Regions from separate parts of the Exiguobacterium sp. OS-77 genome, predicted to be linked through region 3. Evidence: riboswitches for the same ligand, from Rfam matches in the RefSeq annotation. Region 3 holds a riboswitch; each other region holds the start of a gene.
The links. Region 3 has a riboswitch for thiamine pyrophosphate ahead of EXG77_RS07825 (ECF transporter S component). Riboswitches for the same ligand answer to the same signal wherever they lie in the genome.
Positions count from the first base shown of each region.

Region 1 (4,258 bases), 390 kb from region 3:
ACCGGAATTGATATCGTTTCGATCTTAGAGAAGATGCGCTTGACGATCACCCATTTCGAAATGGATATCGAAGGAGAACGGGCAGAGGACCATCCGCGGCGTTTTACGTCGATCTCGATTCATTACCGGCTCGAAGGAGATCTCCCGGAAGATAAGGTCCGTCGCGCCATCTCGTTATCAAAGGATAAATATTGTTCGGTCTCGCAATCCCTGAACGCTGAGATTTCCGTCTATTATTCGATCAATGGTGTCCGGAGCGAGGATCCTTTGTGAAGAAAGTCGTACTGATCGGTTGCCTGTTGCTTGCAGGGTGTGCGCAGGAGACGACGGAACCAACGAAATCATCACAACCGGAATCGAAACAACCGACAGAAGAAAAGAAACCGAAGCCTGAGCCGACGAAAGAAGAACGACAACAAGCAAAACTAAAGCAACAATTAAAAGCGATGTCGACGTCAGAAAAAATCGATCAACTGCTCTATATCGGAGTCGCCGGCACGGAACTTTCAGCAGCTGACCGGAAATTGTTACAGACGCATGCGATTGGCGGGGTCTTATTGCTCGGCGGAAACATCACGTCAGAAGAACAACTCTTGACGTTCACACGTGCGATTCAAGAGACGAATCAAAAACCGTATGCGTTTGTTGGGATCGATGAAGAAGGCGGACGGGTCAGCCGGGTACCGGATCAACGATTACGTCTACCGACGAGTCAACGGATGGCGCAAGGAGCAGATGATGCGAAAATGGAAGATGTCGGACGTACGCTCGGACATTTGTCACGATTTTATGGCTTCAACATGGACTTCGCACCGGTCCTAGACGTCAACAGTAATCCGAACAATCCGATCATCGGCGACCGTGCGTTCAGTGCTGATCCGAAGACCGTCGCGACGCTTGGTACGGCCCTGATGCACGGGATGCAGGAGACGGGAACGATTCCGGTCGTCAAACATTTTCCCGGTCACGGCAATACGAGTGTCGATTCCCATGTCGGGCTACCGAAAGTGACGGCATCAAAGGAAGAACTGAAGCAGACGGAACTGTTACCGTTTAAAGAAGCGATTCAAGAGGGCGCCGAGATGGTGATGGTTGCCCATATTCTCTATCCCGCGTATGACGATACGAATCCATCCTCGCTCTCAAAGCCGATCTTGACTGACCTCTTGCGTCAGCAACTCGGATTCAACGGTGTCATCATCACGGATGATCTCGTCATGGGAGCGATCACGAAACGATATGGTCTCGCAGAAGCGGCACGTCAGTCGCTCGTCAATGGAGCTGATATGGCGATGTTTTCAGAGGCAGGTGCTTACGCAAAAGTTCATGCTGAAGTGATGCAAGCCGTCAAAGACCAAACGCTGACGCCGGAGATGCTCGATGCTAAAGTAATGCGCATCCTGAAGCTAAAGCAGACGTATGCCGACAGCCAAGAGCAACAGCGACCGACGAAATCGGAGCTGATTCAGCAAGTGGAAGCGCTCAACTAGGACTAGCGAAGCAAAGCGACTCATGCTAGACTAATGGGGCAAGCCAATTAAACACGAAAAGACACTAGGGGAGTCTCCCAGCAGACTGAGACGGAAGTATCCGGACCCTTTGAACCTGATCTAGTTCGTACTAGCGGAGGGAAGTGGCTCGAAACCCTAGATATCCTTAGCGCTTCAGCGCATTTTCGGACCACTCCCTTCAACATCGGGAGTGGTCCTTTTTCGTATGGAAAGGAAGAACATGATGCGTTTACATCTGATTTCGACGGGATCCATTCATCCGCTTGACGAAATAAAGACCTTTCAATCACTTCAACCCTATACGGATCAGCTGCATCTACGTGAACCGAACTTATCGGCGGCAGAATTACTTGATCTGATTGAAGCACTCCTTGGGCATGGTTATTCGCCTGAACAGTTAACGGTTCATGACCGGGTCGACGTCGCCCATGTCGCCGGCATCGGTGTGCAGCTGACGCGCCGTTCCTTGCGTGTCCGCGATGTGCGACGTCATTTTCCGAATCTCGTCATCGGGAAATCGGTCCATTCACTAGCAGAGGCACTGGCAGCAGAAGCGGAAGGAGCCGACCGACTGCTGTACGGTCATATTTATCCGACAGCGTCGAAGCCGGACCTACCACCCCGAGGGATCGACGCATTAAAGCAAGTCGTCACCTTCACGACGAAACCAGTCATTGCGATCGGTGGGATTACACCAGAATGCATGCCTGAAATCGCAGCGACCGGGGCAACCGGAATCGCCGTCTTATCGGGTATTCTCGGTCAATCGGATCCACTCGCCGCCGTCAAGCGTTATCAGGGGGTTCGCGTATGACGAATCACATCATCATCGGCGGTGGAGTCATCGGGTTGACGCTTGCTTATGGTCTCGCCTGTCAGAATGAATCCGTCGTCGTCTTAGAACGTGGAACATGCGGACGAGGAACGAGCCGCGCAGCTGCCGGGATGCTCGCGACGGACATCGAGCTGAGGGCGGAATTGCATGTACTTGCCGCACGTAGTCGTCGTCTGTATCCGTTGCTTGCACGTCGACTCGAGCGAGAGACAGGCATCGATTGTGGGTACCGGGAACAACCGTTTTTGTTAAAACGTAAAGGAAGCGAGCATCTGTTTCCAGCTGTCGGTCAAATCGATCCACGACGACTGACGACTGCATTGATGTATGCCTTACACGCACGTGGCATATCGATTGAAGAACAGGTAGATGTCACACGCATCGAAGAGAACGATGACTTCATCAGGATCGAATCGAACGCAGGAACGTGGACCGGACGAACAGTGACGGTCGCTGCCGGACGCGGGTCGCAAGCCTTGCTCGATACAGTCGGAAATTCGATCGCGACATATGGGGTCAAAGGGGAGTGTCTCGCCGTCCGTCTCGCGGGTCAGCCGTTACGCTCGATTCTGTTTGATGAAGCCGTCTACCTCGTGCCAAAAGCTGACGGACGGATTTTGATCGGTGCGACCGAACTGCCGCACGACGAGACGGTCGGCGTCAGTGTCGCTGGGATCATGTCACTGCTTCAAGCAGCAGAACGACTGTATCCACCGATTCGTGACGCGGTCATCGAAGAAGTCTGGTCCGGTGTACGACCGCAAACGGTGTCCGGCTTGCCATATATCGGAGTCACCGATTCATCCCGTCGGATCTTCCTAGCGACAGGGCATCATCGGCATGGCATATTACTCGCACCAGCGACAGCGGAAGTCTTGGTAAATACATTACGGTTGATTCAGAAGGAGGAAGTCCGATGAACATTACGATTAACGGCAATGACCACACGATCGAACAGATTAAAACGATCGAGGACATGCTCACGCAACTCGGCTTAGGGGAAAAGCTCGTCATCGTCGAACAGAATCGACAAATTATCGATCGCATGGCGTACGGTCAGACAGTCGTTCGGGACAATGACACATTTGAAATCGTTCATTTCGTAGGAGGAGGATAAACATGCTGAAAATTGGAGAAAAGACATTTGAATCACGGTTATTGCTCGGAACAGGGAAATATACGGATGCTACGGTACAGCAGAAAGCAATCGATGCGTCTGCTTCACAAATTTTGACATTTGCCGTCCGTCGGCTCGATATCTTCGACAAACAACAAGCGAATTTCTTGGAGTCGCTTGATTTAGCGAAGTACGATCTACTTCCAAACACGGCTGGTGCGAAGACGGCGGAGGAAGCTGTTCGGTTAGCGAAGCTTGCGCGGGCATCCGGTATGTGTGACATGGTCAAGGTCGAAGTGATTGGTTGCGATAAGACGTTACTACCTGATCCGATCGAGACGTTACGGGCTTCTGAAGAATTACTCAAAGAAGGCTTCATCGTCTTACCGTATACGTCAGACGATGTCGTCCTTGCACGGCGACTCGAGGAACTCGGTTGTCACGCCATCATGCCGGCTGCATCACCAATCGGTTCCGGGCAAGGCATTCTCAACCCACTTCATCTACGATTCATCATCGAGCAGACGACGGTCCCGGTCATCGTCGACGCCGGGATCGGCTCGCCGACCGACGTCGCCTATGCGATGGAACTCGGTGCGGACGGTGTCTTATTAAACTCCGCTGTCGCCCATGCGAAAGATCCGGTCAAGATGGCGCACGCCATGCGACTAGCTGTCGAAGCAGGGCGCTTCGGATACGAAGCGGGACGAATCGAGAAAAAACAGTATGCGGTCGCGAGTAGTCCAACGAGTGGATTGATTCGATGAACCGTTACTCACGGCAAACTCGATTTCA
Region 1 is NZ_DF239008.1:1,950,859-1,955,116, reverse strand. Features, by position in the region: gene EXG77_RS10125 (OsmC family protein) at 1-273, shown strand, start outside; gene nagZ (beta-N-acetylhexosaminidase) at 270-1,490, shown strand; TPP riboswitch at 1,547-1,649, shown strand; gene EXG77_RS10115 (thiamine phosphate synthase) at 1,732-2,325, shown strand; gene EXG77_RS10110 (FAD-dependent oxidoreductase) at 2,322-3,266, shown strand; gene thiS (sulfur carrier protein ThiS) at 3,263-3,463, shown strand; gene EXG77_RS10100 (thiazole synthase) at 3,466-4,230, shown strand; gene EXG77_RS10095 (ThiF family adenylyltransferase) at 4,227-4,258, shown strand, end outside.
Region 1: it holds a riboswitch for thiamine pyrophosphate, as region 3 does, so the genes downstream of both, EXG77_RS10115 (thiamine phosphate synthase) here and EXG77_RS07825 (ECF transporter S component) in region 3, are expected to answer to the same signal.

Region 2 (4,258 bases), 1.0 Mb from region 3:
GCACCAACTGCGCCAGCACCGTCAGCTCCTGCGACACCTAAACCGTCACCATCATCAGGCGGACTCTTCATTCATCCAACTGCTGGTGCTGTGACACAAGGGTATGGTTCTGCAGGCGGAGAAAACGGTTATACGTTCCATAACGGGATTGATTTCGGTGGTCCAGTTGGCACGCCAATCGTGGCAGCTGCAACTGGTACAGTCATTACAGCATCAGGTGGCGGACCTTACGGAAATCACATCATGATTGCTCACCAATTGAACGGGAAGACATATACGACAGTCTATGCACATATGAGTTCATTGAACGCTAGTGCAGGTCAACGCGTCAGCCAAGGTCAACAAATCGGTACACGTGGTAGCACAGGAAACTCAACAGGTCCACACTTGCACTTCGAAATTCACGTTGGTGGATACAGCTACAGTGCAACAGGTCCAGCTAACTCAGTAAATCCAATGACTATGTTTTAAACAGTTAAGAATCGTTGCATATGCAACGATTCTTTTTTTTATATTTGATAAGAAATATATATATTACAAAAAAACGTTTTCACTTGAAATGTAAATGAAATTTTTTTGAAACGATTAGGGTGCTATAATCTATTTCAGATATGAGAGAAACTTGAATACTATAATAAAAAATGAAAATACATAAGTGAGGAAAACGATATATGCTAAAAAAACTAATTTCTACCATTGTTTTAGGGGCATTACTTACAACAGGTACACAACCGATCGCGGCAGCAACGATTAAAGAAAAAAAGGCTGAAAATGCCGCTGAACAACGTAAATTAGAAAAAGAGATTAAAAAGCAAGAAGCTAAAATTTCAAAAGAACAACGTCAAATCAATCGAATCGACGCAGCGATTAACGAAAAGATTTTCCAAGTTTCCGAAAAAAATAAACAAATTAAACAGTTAAGCAATCGAATCGATGAGTTAAAGGCAGACATCGTTCGTTACGAGGAGATGCTACAGAAGCAGGAAGAACTACTCGGTGATCGTTTACGTGTTTTCCAAGAAAACGATGGAAACTCGATTAAGTGGGAAGAAGTCATTTTTGGATCAAAGGATTTAGGTGATTTATTCAGCCGTGTCATGGCGGGTAAAAAGATTGCTGAACAAGATGATAAAATGATTTCAGATTACATCGCGACACAACAAAAATTAGCAGAAGCAAAACAAGCACTTGTTGAGAAAAAAGCGGAGCAAATGCAAGAAAAGAAAGTATTGCTTGAACAAAAAAAAGCGTTAAAAGTTCAAATGAAAGAGCGTAGTGCTACACTCAAAAAATTACGAAAAGGGAAGACGAAGTTTACGACAGAACTGTTAGACGCAAAAGAACTGCAAGCGACTCTCGAAGCGCAAGAACGTGCGATTGCGGCAGCGAAGGCAGCGGCTAAAGCAGCGGCTGAAAAAGCAGCAGCAGAGAAAGCGGCAGCTGAAAAAGCGGCTAAAGCAAGTGCTCAAGCAGCAAAACAAGCCAATAAGAATACAGAATCAACAAGTTCAGATACAACACCAATCGCTTCAGGTGGTGGGAAATTTGTCCGACCATCTTCTGGTGGGGTATCACAAGGATTCGGACCAGCTAGTGGAGCAAACGGTTATACATTCCATAATGGCGTCGATTTCAAAGGTCCCGTCGGATCTCCGATCGTCGCAGCAGCAGCCGGAACCGTCATTACAGCATCAGGTGGTGGACCTTACGGAAACCACGTCATGATTTCACATTTCTTGGATGGAAAAGTCTATACGACGGTTTACGCTCATATGAGCTCATTATCTGTTCATGCAGGACAAACGGTCTCTCAAGGTCAGCAAGTCGGAACACTTGGTAGTACAGGGAATTCAACAGGACCACACTTACATTTCGAACTACATGTCGGAGGCTATCAATACAGTGCTTCTTCTCCTTTAAATGCAGTCAATCCATTGGCATATCTGTAATCAAAACGGGCTTCGGCTCGTTTTTTTTTCTTTCCTATGCTACAGTTAAGGCGAAACGAATACTTGAGCAACTAGGGGAGCTGGAGGAATCCGGCTGAGAGGAAAACCAATCTGTTTTCGACCCTATTACCTGAACTGGATAATACCAGCGTAGGAAAGTTGAGCCGAACGGATACCGGAATGCGTGTATAACGCTTTCGTATAGCGTCGACTGCTTTTTTACAGCGGTCGACGCTTTTTTGTCGGTCACGACTCCCTTATATTGCTCGATGGGAAGGTGAAAAGAATATGAAACATGTACTGACGATTGCGGGATCCGACTCCGGTGGTGGAGCTGGGATTCAAGCAGATTTAAAAACATTTTCAGCTTTAGGCGTTTATGGAATGAGCGTCCTGACAGCTGTCACGGCGCAAAATACGTTGGGTGTTCAAGCGGTGGAAGAGTTATCTCCAGAAATCGTAGATGCCCAGTTAACGTCGATTTTTTCAGACATTCGTGTCGATGCGATCAAAATCGGAATGGTCTCGAATGCGCAGACGATTCGTCTCATTGCTACACATCTCCGCAAACAGACAGTTCCGATCATATTAGATCCCGTCATGGTCGCTAAAGGGGGACATGCCTTATTACGGACGGAGGCTGAACAAGCATTGATTTCGGAGCTTTTACCGCTTGCGACACTCGTCACACCAAATTTACCGGAAGCGGAGCGTTTAACAGGACGATCGGTCACCAATCTAGATGAAATGCGACTGGCGATGCATCAATTAGCTACACAGACAGGGGCAGTATTACTAAAAGGTGGACATCTCTCAGGAGCTGCGACGGATTTGTTGTTTGATGGGGAAGTAGAACACCGCTTCACATCGGAACGGTTAGACAATCAACATACTCATGGAACTGGTTGTACCTTATCTGCGGCGATTGCGGCGCGGATGGCGCTTGGAGAAGATTTTACAGATAGTGTAAGACAAGCAAAGAGCTATGTCACGGAGGCGATTCGTCATGGATTTGCTCTCGGACAAGGTATTGGACCGACACATCATTTTCATTCACTTTGGAGGGATACACATGTTTACGACCATTCTTGAACACAAACCACTCATTCACCATCTGACGAACACGGTAACGATCAACGACTGCGCAAACGTCACACTCGCTGTTGGAGCATCACCCGTCATGGCGGAAGACATTCGCGAAGTAGAAGAGATGGTTAGACTCGCGCAAGCCCTTGTCTTAAACATTGGTACGATCGATGCAGACATGCAAGCAGCTCAACGACTTGCAGCCCGTGAAGCGGGACGTTTGAATGTCCCGATCGTTCTTGATCCAGTTGGAGCAGGGTCAACGACATTACGTACTGCCTTTTCTAAAGAACTCATTGATCTCGGGTGTACGGTCATCAAAGGAAATACTTCTGAAATCAAGACGTTACTTGGGGAAGACGGACGAACTAAGGGAGTCGATGCTGCGGGAGATGCAATGATGGATCGAGAAAGTATTCGTGCATTCGCTCGCAAACACAAATCTGTCCTCGTCGTGACAGGTCCGAACGACTATATCACGGATGGAACGCGCGAAATGGAATTACATGTAGGAACACCTCGTCTAGGAGACATCACGGGTACGGGCTGTATGACGGCTTCCTTGATTGCGAGCTTCCTCGGCGCAGGATATACGGCGTTTGAGGCGGCTGTTCACGGAACATTCGTCATGGGAAAAGCAGGAGAACAAGCAGTCTCTGCGCAAGGTCTTGGTGATTTTAAACGAGAATTGTTCAATGCGATCAGCCTCATGACGGAGCAAGAACTGGTGGAGGTGACAGAACGTGTCAATTGATTACTCCATCTATGCAGTGACGGATCGTCGGTACCATCCTGGCGTCGCGATCGAGACGGTCGTTGAGGAAGCTGTTTTAGGTGGTGCGACGATCGTGCAACTACGAGAAAAAACCGCACAAGGAAAGGAATTCTACGATCAGGCAGTTCGGTTGAAGAGACTGACGGATCGACACGACATTCCTTTGATCATCAATGACCGGATCGATATCGCGTTACTCGTCGGAGCTGGTTTGCATATCGGACAAGAAGACATTCCTTTAACCGCAGCACGTCGCCTTTTACCAGATGCTGTAATTGGTGTGTCGGTAGCCACTGTTGCACAAGCGATTGAAGCAGAACGAGACGGAGCCTCTTATTTAGGCGTGGGATCTCTATTTGCGACGTCATCCAAAGCGGACGCTGATTCCATGTCGCATACGATGCTTCAGGCGATTCGGGAAGCCGTACGATTACCTCTAATCGGTATT
Region 2 is NZ_DF239008.1:2,601,823-2,606,080, reverse strand. Features, by position in the region: gene EXG77_RS16640 (M23 family metallopeptidase) at 1-471, shown strand, start outside; gene EXG77_RS13380 (murein hydrolase activator EnvC) at 672-1,949, shown strand; TPP riboswitch at 2,013-2,123, shown strand; gene thiD (bifunctional hydroxymethylpyrimidine kinase/phosphomethylpyrimidine kinase) at 2,238-3,041, shown strand; gene thiM (hydroxyethylthiazole kinase) at 3,022-3,789, shown strand; gene thiE (thiamine phosphate synthase) at 3,779-4,258, shown strand, end outside.
Region 2: it holds a riboswitch for thiamine pyrophosphate, as region 3 does, so the genes downstream of both, thiD (bifunctional hydroxymethylpyrimidine kinase/phosphomethylpyrimidine kinase) here and EXG77_RS07825 (ECF transporter S component) in region 3, are expected to answer to the same signal.

Region 3 (4,258 bases):
ACAGCGTTCGAGTAACGGAACGTCAGCGAATAACTCGCTCGGACGTCCGTCAAAGGCAATCCGGCCTTGCTCCATGACGAGGACACGATCCGCGTATCGGGCAACGAGTTCCATATCGTGTGTTGCCATGACGAGCGTCGTTCCGTTTTGTTGTTCCGTCAACAACTGTTCCATGAGCCGCCGTGTCGTCAATCCATCCTGTCCGAACGTCGGTTCATCGAGCAACAATAAATCCTTCGTCTGCCCGAGCATCGTCGCGACGCTGAGCCGTCGTTGTTGCCCCGTACTAAGCGCAAGCGGTGACTGCTGTTTGACAGATGCGAGTTCCAGTCGTTCGAGCAACGCTGTGCGCTCATCACTCGTCGCTGCCCGGTGACTCCAGTCGATTTCCGCTTCGACTGTCAGTTTGAGAAACTGCAGATCCGGTTGTTGAAAGACATAACCAACGTGCTCATAAAAGCGTCGCCGGGAGTAACGCTGAGCCGGACGTTCCTGGAACCGATATGTTCCACGATGCGAGAGCAACCGACCGAGTGTTGCAAGCAACGTACTTTTCCCGGAGCCGTTTGCCCCGAGCAGCATCACCCATTCTCCCGTCTTCAGGGAAAATGTCGCATCGGTCAGCGGGTAAGGTGCTTTCGTCGATAATGCAGCGACGTGTAACAAGGGAATGCCTGCAGTAGCGACTGGAGGAAGCACATGAAGTCGCGCTGCTTGTGGTCCATCTATGGGTAACGTCTCTAACGTGTACGGATACAAAGAGGGAACAGCGATCCCTTTCGATTGAAGATCCGTATACGCCTGCGGGAACAAATCCTGCGGATGCGCCGTTGCAGTCACCGATCCGTCCTCAAGTAAGACGATTTTGTCGATGTAAGGTAAACAGACATCGAGTTGGTGTTCGATCAAGACGATCGTTAAATCATGTTCTTTCTGAATCCGAAAGATCAACGCCATCAGCTCGTGTTGCCCGATCGGGTCAATCTGAGCTGTTGGTTCATCGAGTAATAAGATCGTCGGCTCAAGTGCCAGGACCGCGGCGAGCGCGAGGCGTTGTTTCATCCCCCCGGATAGACTCGCGATTGGTGTCGAGAAGGGGAGAGGGAGACCAACGAGTGCGAGTAAGCGTTCAATGCGTTCCTCCATCTCTGCGCGTGGAATCGACCGGTTTTCTAAGCTAAAAGCGATTTCCCGTCCGATCGTTTCCATGCAGAACTGTTCTTCTGGATTTTGGAACAGCACTCCGACCGAACCGGACCGGGTAACGGTTCCAGTCTGTTCGACTTCAATCGTCTCTGGTGTCAGTCCGGCTAGGGCATGAAGCAGTGTCGTCTTGCCACTCCCGCTTCGTCCGAGCAGAAGGGTCGTTCCTTGCTCGATCGTCAGCGATACATGATCGAGCACCGACTTCATCTGACCGGGGTAGCGGATGCTGAGATCGTCGACAGTAATCATGCGACTTCCCGTTTCGCACGTCCTGCCGCAAACCCGTTCAAGACACCGGTCGCAACAAGGCGACGGACGAGAATCGCTGCAAGCAAGCCGCCCAGTAATGCGCCACTAATTAATTGTAAGCCAGTTGTCGCAAGCAACGTCGTCGTCGTGTAGTAACCGAATCCGTTCGCGATCAGACTATAGACAATGCTACCAATCGCGGCTCCAACACCCGATAACATCAATGTCCATGTGTCATAACGGCGATAACGCGTCATCGCAAAGACGATTTCCGCACCAAGCCCTTGGCATACCCCGATCAGTAGAGCCGATAAACCAAAGTGACTACCCGTGAACAGCTCGACGGCTGCCGCGACGATTTCCGCGATGAGAGCGGCACCTGGTTTTTGAATGATTGCTGCGACGAGCGGGCTCGCGATGATCCAGATCCCAAACATCCAGTTGGCACCGACAGGTCCGAAGATCGCAGACATCGGTAACCAGAGTGTTGACCAACCAAGATAGATGACCCCGCAAGCGACGGCGAGCATCATCATGACCATAATTTCTTTCATTTTCCAGTTTTGCATTAGGTACGTCCTCCTTAGAATGGGGGAGACGCCAAAAAAGACCGCCCTCCGTAAAAAAGAGAGCGGTCCTCAGAAAAACTGCGCGCAGCAGGAGTCATTGGATGTGATCGCTCCACTTTCCTACGCTAGTATGAACTAGATCAGGTTCGAAGGGTCCGAAGTGAATCGTCTCAGCCAAATGGGCTCCCCTAGTGGATATGGTAATAGGTGATACGCTGTTCACTTTAGGCAATCTTCTGTCTATTGTCAAGACACAAAAAAACGATACGCCACGAAGGGCGTATCGTCAAACGACTTATTTGTTGTCTTCGTTCTCTTCTTTTGCTTCTTCTGAAGACTCTTCCGTAGCTTCCGCTTCGTTGTCTTCACCAGCTTCCGCTTGTGCCTCAGCTTCTGCTTCTTCGATTTCCTCAAGCTCTTGTTCAAGCGTTGATTCGACGACAGCTGCGACTTGAATGTCGCCTTCTGTGACGATACGGAAATCTTTTTGTTCTGGAAGATCAGCAACAGAAATCGAATCGCCGATTTCGAGGTTCGTGACGTCGACTTCGACGTTCTCTGGTAATTTATCTGGTGTAGCTGCGACTGTTACTTTAAAGAGTGTCTGTGACAGGAATCCACCGACTTTAGCGCCAGCTGCTTCGCCGACGAGTACGACGTCTGCTTCGACTTCTGTCTCTTCATCCATTTTAACGGCGATGAATTCAACGTGATCGACAGTTGGTGTGAAGACATCCATATCACGACGGTTGATCAAGACGTTAATATTTTTACCGTCGAGTTTCAGTGAAATCAAGACGTTCTCACCGTTTTCTCGAACGATTTTAAGCAATTCTTTTTCTTCGAATGAGATTGGTGTACTTTCCACTTTGTAACCATACACGACACCAAGAGCTTTTCCTTCATGACGTAATTGTTTACGGAGTGAGCGTGGACGTACCTCGCGTTTTTCGGCTGTTAATTTAACTGACATGTTCATTTCCCCCTTGAATTTGGTATAGCCCTCAAAAGGTAATGAATGTAGGAGCAGGACAAGTCCTGAACAATATGAAACATGCTAAGACAATCGGTTTCAGACTCGCTTTGAATCTGACGCTTTCGTGACTTTGCATTTCTCTCCCAGGTCATTACGCTGATATTGAGAAACATGTGTGAGTAAGTCACCGGTTTGATGCGGTGCTAGTGAGTTTATACCCCTATGTTTTAAATCCTTAAACCTCTATTTTTTATTTTTTAAAGTCGAAAGACCTCCAAACCGCTTGAAATCAAGGGTTAAGAGGTCTTTCATTTTTTTCATTTTTTATGGTGATGCGTTGGTTTTCACGGACTAATACTCGGATGAGACGTTCGATGTGCCGCATCGTCGTCTGTCCCATCGTTGAGATTTGGAGCCATTGATTATGGACGAGATAGTCGCTTTCATATTGAACATGATAGCCCTGGATCCGGAGAGCGTCTCCTAAAGCGGTTGCCGACGGATGGACGATCGTCAGAATTCCCGGCGCTTGTGCTTCTTGAGTCGCAAGCAGGTTAAAACCAGTCGCTCGAACGACCTGTTCGAGATAAGTCATCTTGATGGCGGCTTGATCGAGATCAAGGGCATCGAGCGCTGCCTGACAAGCCAGCAACAAGTTCGATGAGCCGGAAAAGGCGACGCCTTCCGCATAGAGTCCGAGATCCAGATAACGTGGAACACGTGGAGAAGGTAGGATGCAGTCTGTATGACCGATGAACGCAAGACCCGGTAAACCTCCAATTGCCTTTCCGGAGACGGTCGTGACGAATCTGCAGCCAGCGTATGAGAAACGTCCGGTCCCGACGGCGCTGATCGCATCGACGATGAGTGCGGTTCGTTGATTTAACAGCGCTTTTACCGCATCGAGATCGTAGAGAACGCCCGTAGACGTCTCACAATGCGTCAACCAAATCCAGTCGTACTCCGTTTGATGCAGCTGGCTTGCGAGCTGTTCTAATTCGATTGGGTGACCGGACGGAAGCAGGTGGATATCAAATGACTTTCCTGCTCGTGCCGCGTGATCGATCAAGCGTTGACCGAACTCGCCACCGTTTAGGATCAATCCATGTCCACTCAGTTGTTGTGCGACAATATCGTTGGCGAGGGTGCCACTGCCAACAGCCATCGAGACATGTGGCAAATCCAGCAACTGACACATCCGACCACGTAAATCTTGATCGAGCTGGCGCATCGAAGCCGTCCGGTGTGGGCGCGGTGC
Region 3 is NZ_DF239008.1:1,559,567-1,563,824, forward strand. Features, by position in the region: gene EXG77_RS07820 (ABC transporter ATP-binding protein) at 1-1,455, opposite strand, end outside; gene EXG77_RS07825 (ECF transporter S component) at 1,452-2,024, opposite strand; TPP riboswitch at 2,125-2,224, opposite strand; gene EXG77_RS07830 (50S ribosomal protein L25/general stress protein Ctc) at 2,320-2,997, opposite strand; gene EXG77_RS07835 (GNAT family N-acetyltransferase) at 3,290-4,258, opposite strand, start outside.

Region 4 (4,258 bases), 640 kb from region 3:
AAAGGACGTCGAGTCCGGTCATCGTTTCACTATATACAGGAAGTTGTTCCAAGTAGCCGATCGTCAAACCGTTCTTTTGATAGATGACACCACCGTCCGGTTGCTCGAGGCGAGCAAGCAAGCGGAGTAATGTCGTCTTACCACTCCCGTTTCGTCCAATCAGACCGACACGGTCGTGTTCGTTTAAGAAGAGGGAAACATCCGCTAAGATCGTCTCGCCTCCGAATTGTTTTGTCAGGTGTTGAATGTCGCAAATCATCATATTCAATTGATCCTTTCGCGCGCATCAAAAAAGGAGAGCGCAAATAGCACTCTCCCTAACGTGTGAAAGATGCGCTTTGCAGTATTTTTCATTCATGAAGTTCTTAAAAAAGGACAGACGGGTGCCTTAGAACGCCATTTCATGAAAAATCGCGCGCAACAGATACAATTGTTCCATCAACCAGTGTTTGCACGCGGCAAAGTCCATCTTTTCACACCACCTTTCGTTTCAGATACATCTAGTTTACTATTTTTTTGTCAGTTACGGAAGTCTGAATTATTTGAACACACCCGCGATTGAACTGAAGAAGTCACTGAGTCCATCAAATAATTTAGCGAAAAATCCTTTCGTTTCTTCTGAAGTTGCGAACGCGTGGATGTCTTGTCCCGCATTTTTCAATCCACTCTCGATTTGTCCCCAGTTGATGTTCGCTTGCTCCATTTGATTGAACAGATTCGTCAGCCGGTCCATTTGTGCGTCAGACAATTGGATATTGTTGTTTTGAATGACTTGGACGATCAGGTTTTCGATTTCGACTTTGGTTTCCGGTTTTTGATTGGCGATCTCAGCCTTGATCTCATTCATCAAGTCAGCCACCTTATCCGTTCCAACGGTTTTCCCGACGTCTGATGTGACTGATAATTCTTGCTGTGCTAGATCCTTGCGTTCGTCACTTAACTTAATCCCGGTTTCAGCGGAAGTTTGATCGTACGCCTTCATGATTCCTGTCAAGGCGGATGTCCCGGTCACCTTGTAAGGGGAAGTAATCGTGATGTCGGCATCTTTGACACCCGCTGTGACGAGAGCGTTGAGATACATATCCTTCGTCACCCATGTGATGTTTTCCGTCGAGACGGAGAGTCCATCTCCTTTTTCCGTCAGTTCGATTTTAGCCGACGAATACATGTTGCCGCCTTTTTGCGACTGTGGGATGTTTTTCCCGAGATATTTTTCCTCGTCAGCAGAAGTTGCGATGATCGGTGTAATCCCTTCCGGTGCATTGAGACGTGAAAGCACCCATGCTTTATCTTTTGCGCCGAGCGACTCCCCGAGTGTGACGATCGTCTTATCGACGACTTGTTCGGCGGATGCGGCTGTTGGGAGTAATAAAGCAGAAGCGATAACGGCTGATGCCATGATTTTTGTTGGTGTATGCATAATGAAATCCTCCAATTGTAAGTAACAGAATGAATTATAGTATCAGGTACTAAATTTAGTGTACGGGAACGATGTCTGTTCGGAATCGGTCTGCAGATGGAGACGATATCCGTCTTCTGACACTCCATAGTATAGCGAAAAGGAGACAACTTGACTTCCGTTTTCAGCATGCTATAGTGAATTTGAATCGAATAATGACCACTAGGGGAGTCGGTAGACCGACTGAGACGAACGAAGACGTTCGGACCCTTTGAACCTGATTAAGTTCGTACTTACGGAGGGAAGTGGCGTCAAGTCTTGTTCTTCTTGCGCCATGCCCGTGTGTTTCGGGGTGGTGTTTTTTCGTTTCATAACTAAACGAGGAGGATGAGATCATGACATTCACACAAGAAATCAAACAAGCGGCACAAGCGTATTGGGATAGTAGTTTTACGCACCCATTCGTACAAGGAATCGGGGAGGGGACGTTACCGCTCTCGAAATTTCGGCATTACGTCATGCAGGATGCCTATTACTTAAAACACTTTGCGAAGATTCAAGCGAAGGCAGCGTCAAAAGCAGACGACTTCGCGACGATTGCGACACTTGCCGAGCATGCTACTTCGACTTACGAGGCAGAGTTGAGCTTACATCAATCATTTTTTGAGCCGCTCGGTATTACGGCAGCAGATCTTGAAGCATTTGAACCGGCACCGACAGCATATGCGTATGTCTCGCACATGCATCATGCGAGTGAAGGAACGCTCGGTGAGACGATTGCTGCCATCTTGCCATGTTACTGGTTGTATTATGAAGTCGGGCAACAATTACTAACGTGTACACCGGAAGAAAAAATCTATCAGCAATGGATCGACACGTATAGCTCGGAATGGTTTGAAAAGGTCGTCTTTGAACAGATTGCACGGCTTGATGCGCTGGCGGAGCAAGCGAGCCCGACGGAACGCGAGCGGATGAAACGTCATTTCGTGACGAGTTGTTACTATGAGTTACTCTTCTGGCACATGGGGTGGACGGAAGAGACATTTGCATCAGTTTACGAAACGATTCCAGCACGAGCGGTATCTTCTTGAATCACTAGATGGTAGAATTAGGAATACCATTTAGTGAGAGTAGGGATTGGAATGGAAATCATCGTGATCGCACTTGTGATCCTCGCGGCATATGCTATGCAACGAATGCTTGGTAAAGTCAAAGTAAGATTTGTAGGACTTATCATCCCAACGTTGATCGTATTATCCGGTATATCCGCATCGACTCGAAACTTCAAGGTAGCGTATAGCATGGGAAGCTATATTTCTGCTGTTCTTGTCATCGTCGTCTATGCACTGCTGACTTATTGGTTATACCGCGTCTACCATCGTGCGAAAGAAGAAGCTGAATATCCGTATCAATCATTAAAAGACCGAGGCATCCTTTAAGGAGCTTCGGTCTTTTGGTGTATCACGTCATCATTTTTTCCAGTTTTTAAAGCCGTCACCGAATTCGAGATGCAGTTGATCGGTAAAGACACCGTTCTTAAAGACCGGCACATCAACCGGTAAAGTGCCTTGCGGTTTGAACGTTCCGAAGATCGCTCTGATACCTGCAGGCAGGTTCGGTCCCGCTGATTTTAGATTGCCTGCTTCGGAGTCTGGACCGTTTGGATCGCCTTTGAAGCCATAGACGAGGACGTGTGCCGGTGCGTCCGGTTGTACGGCGACATCGTATGGGTTACGGAGACTGAGCAGGACGGATGGTGTATCCGTTTGTTTCGCATAGCGGAAGATCGAAGCCGGAATCGCTTGTTCTGGTGCAGTAGGTAGTAGTTTAGCACTCGTGTTGACGTTGGAACCGACGATGATGTAATCTGCTGCATCGAGTTGCGCCCGTAATGTCGGGTTTTGGTCGAGCGGTAGCGTAGTAGCCGAGTAATTCGCTGTCGTCACGTGCCAGTTCCGATTCTTCGGTAGGGAAGCGATCGTTTTTTTCATGCTGTCCGTTTGATCCGCCGCAGGAGCGATCACAAGAACGTTGGCATTCTTTTTCGGTTTGAATGGTAAGGTCCGCTGATCATTTTTCACGAGTGTGACCGCGGCTTCCGTCATCGCACGTTCTTTTGCTTTATGCTCGGGACTACCGACGATTTGGTTCGATTGCGCGATTTTTTCAGCTAGGGATGTCGTGTCAGTCGTACCGTTCCAAATTCCGCGTTCTGCTTTCAGTGTCAGAATCCGCTCAACCGATTGATCGATCCGTTCCTCTGAGAGGCGACCATCTTTGACTGCTGCGATCACATCCTTGAAAATCCGGTCGAGTTTTGTGACATCCTGCTCGGAACGAAGGATCGTCGGCATGAGCGCGATATCGACACCGGCGTCAAACGTCTTTAAGACGGCTTCTGATTCCGTGAAGTTGTCGGCGATCGCCTGCATGTTCAACGCGTCTGTGATGACGATGCCATCGTAACCAAGTTTTTCGCGCAGTACGCCCGTGATGACATCATCCGATAACGTCGCAGGTAAAGGGAAGGTAACATTTGTCGACGTGACAACTTCAGGTTCGATTTGCGGCATCCCGATGTGTCCTGTCATGATCATATCGATGTCTTCAGCAATAGCTCGCTTGAACGGTACGAGCTCGACTTGTTCTAGCTCCTGCAGGGACCGGTCAACGACCGGTAATCCATAGTGGGAATCGGTCGCCGTATCGCCGTGACCCGGGAAGTGTTTGGCGGTCGCCGCGACACCTTCAGACTGAATTCCCTTCATTAGAGCGGAACCGAGTGTGCCGACGAGCGCCGGATCACTCGAGAACGAGCGGACACCAATGACAGGATTTCCAGGATTGCTGTTGACGTCG
Region 4 is NZ_DF239008.1:2,195,574-2,199,831, reverse strand. Features, by position in the region: gene abc-f (ribosomal protection-like ABC-F family protein) at 1-259, opposite strand, end outside; gene EXG77_RS11355 (DUF1002 domain-containing protein) at 539-1,420, opposite strand; TPP riboswitch at 1,614-1,720, shown strand; gene tenA (thiaminase II) at 1,795-2,490, shown strand; gene EXG77_RS11345 (hypothetical protein) at 2,542-2,838, shown strand; gene EXG77_RS11340 (glycoside hydrolase family 3 protein) at 2,869-4,258, opposite strand, start outside.
Region 4: it holds a riboswitch for thiamine pyrophosphate, as region 3 does, so the genes downstream of both, tenA (thiaminase II) here and EXG77_RS07825 (ECF transporter S component) in region 3, are expected to answer to the same signal.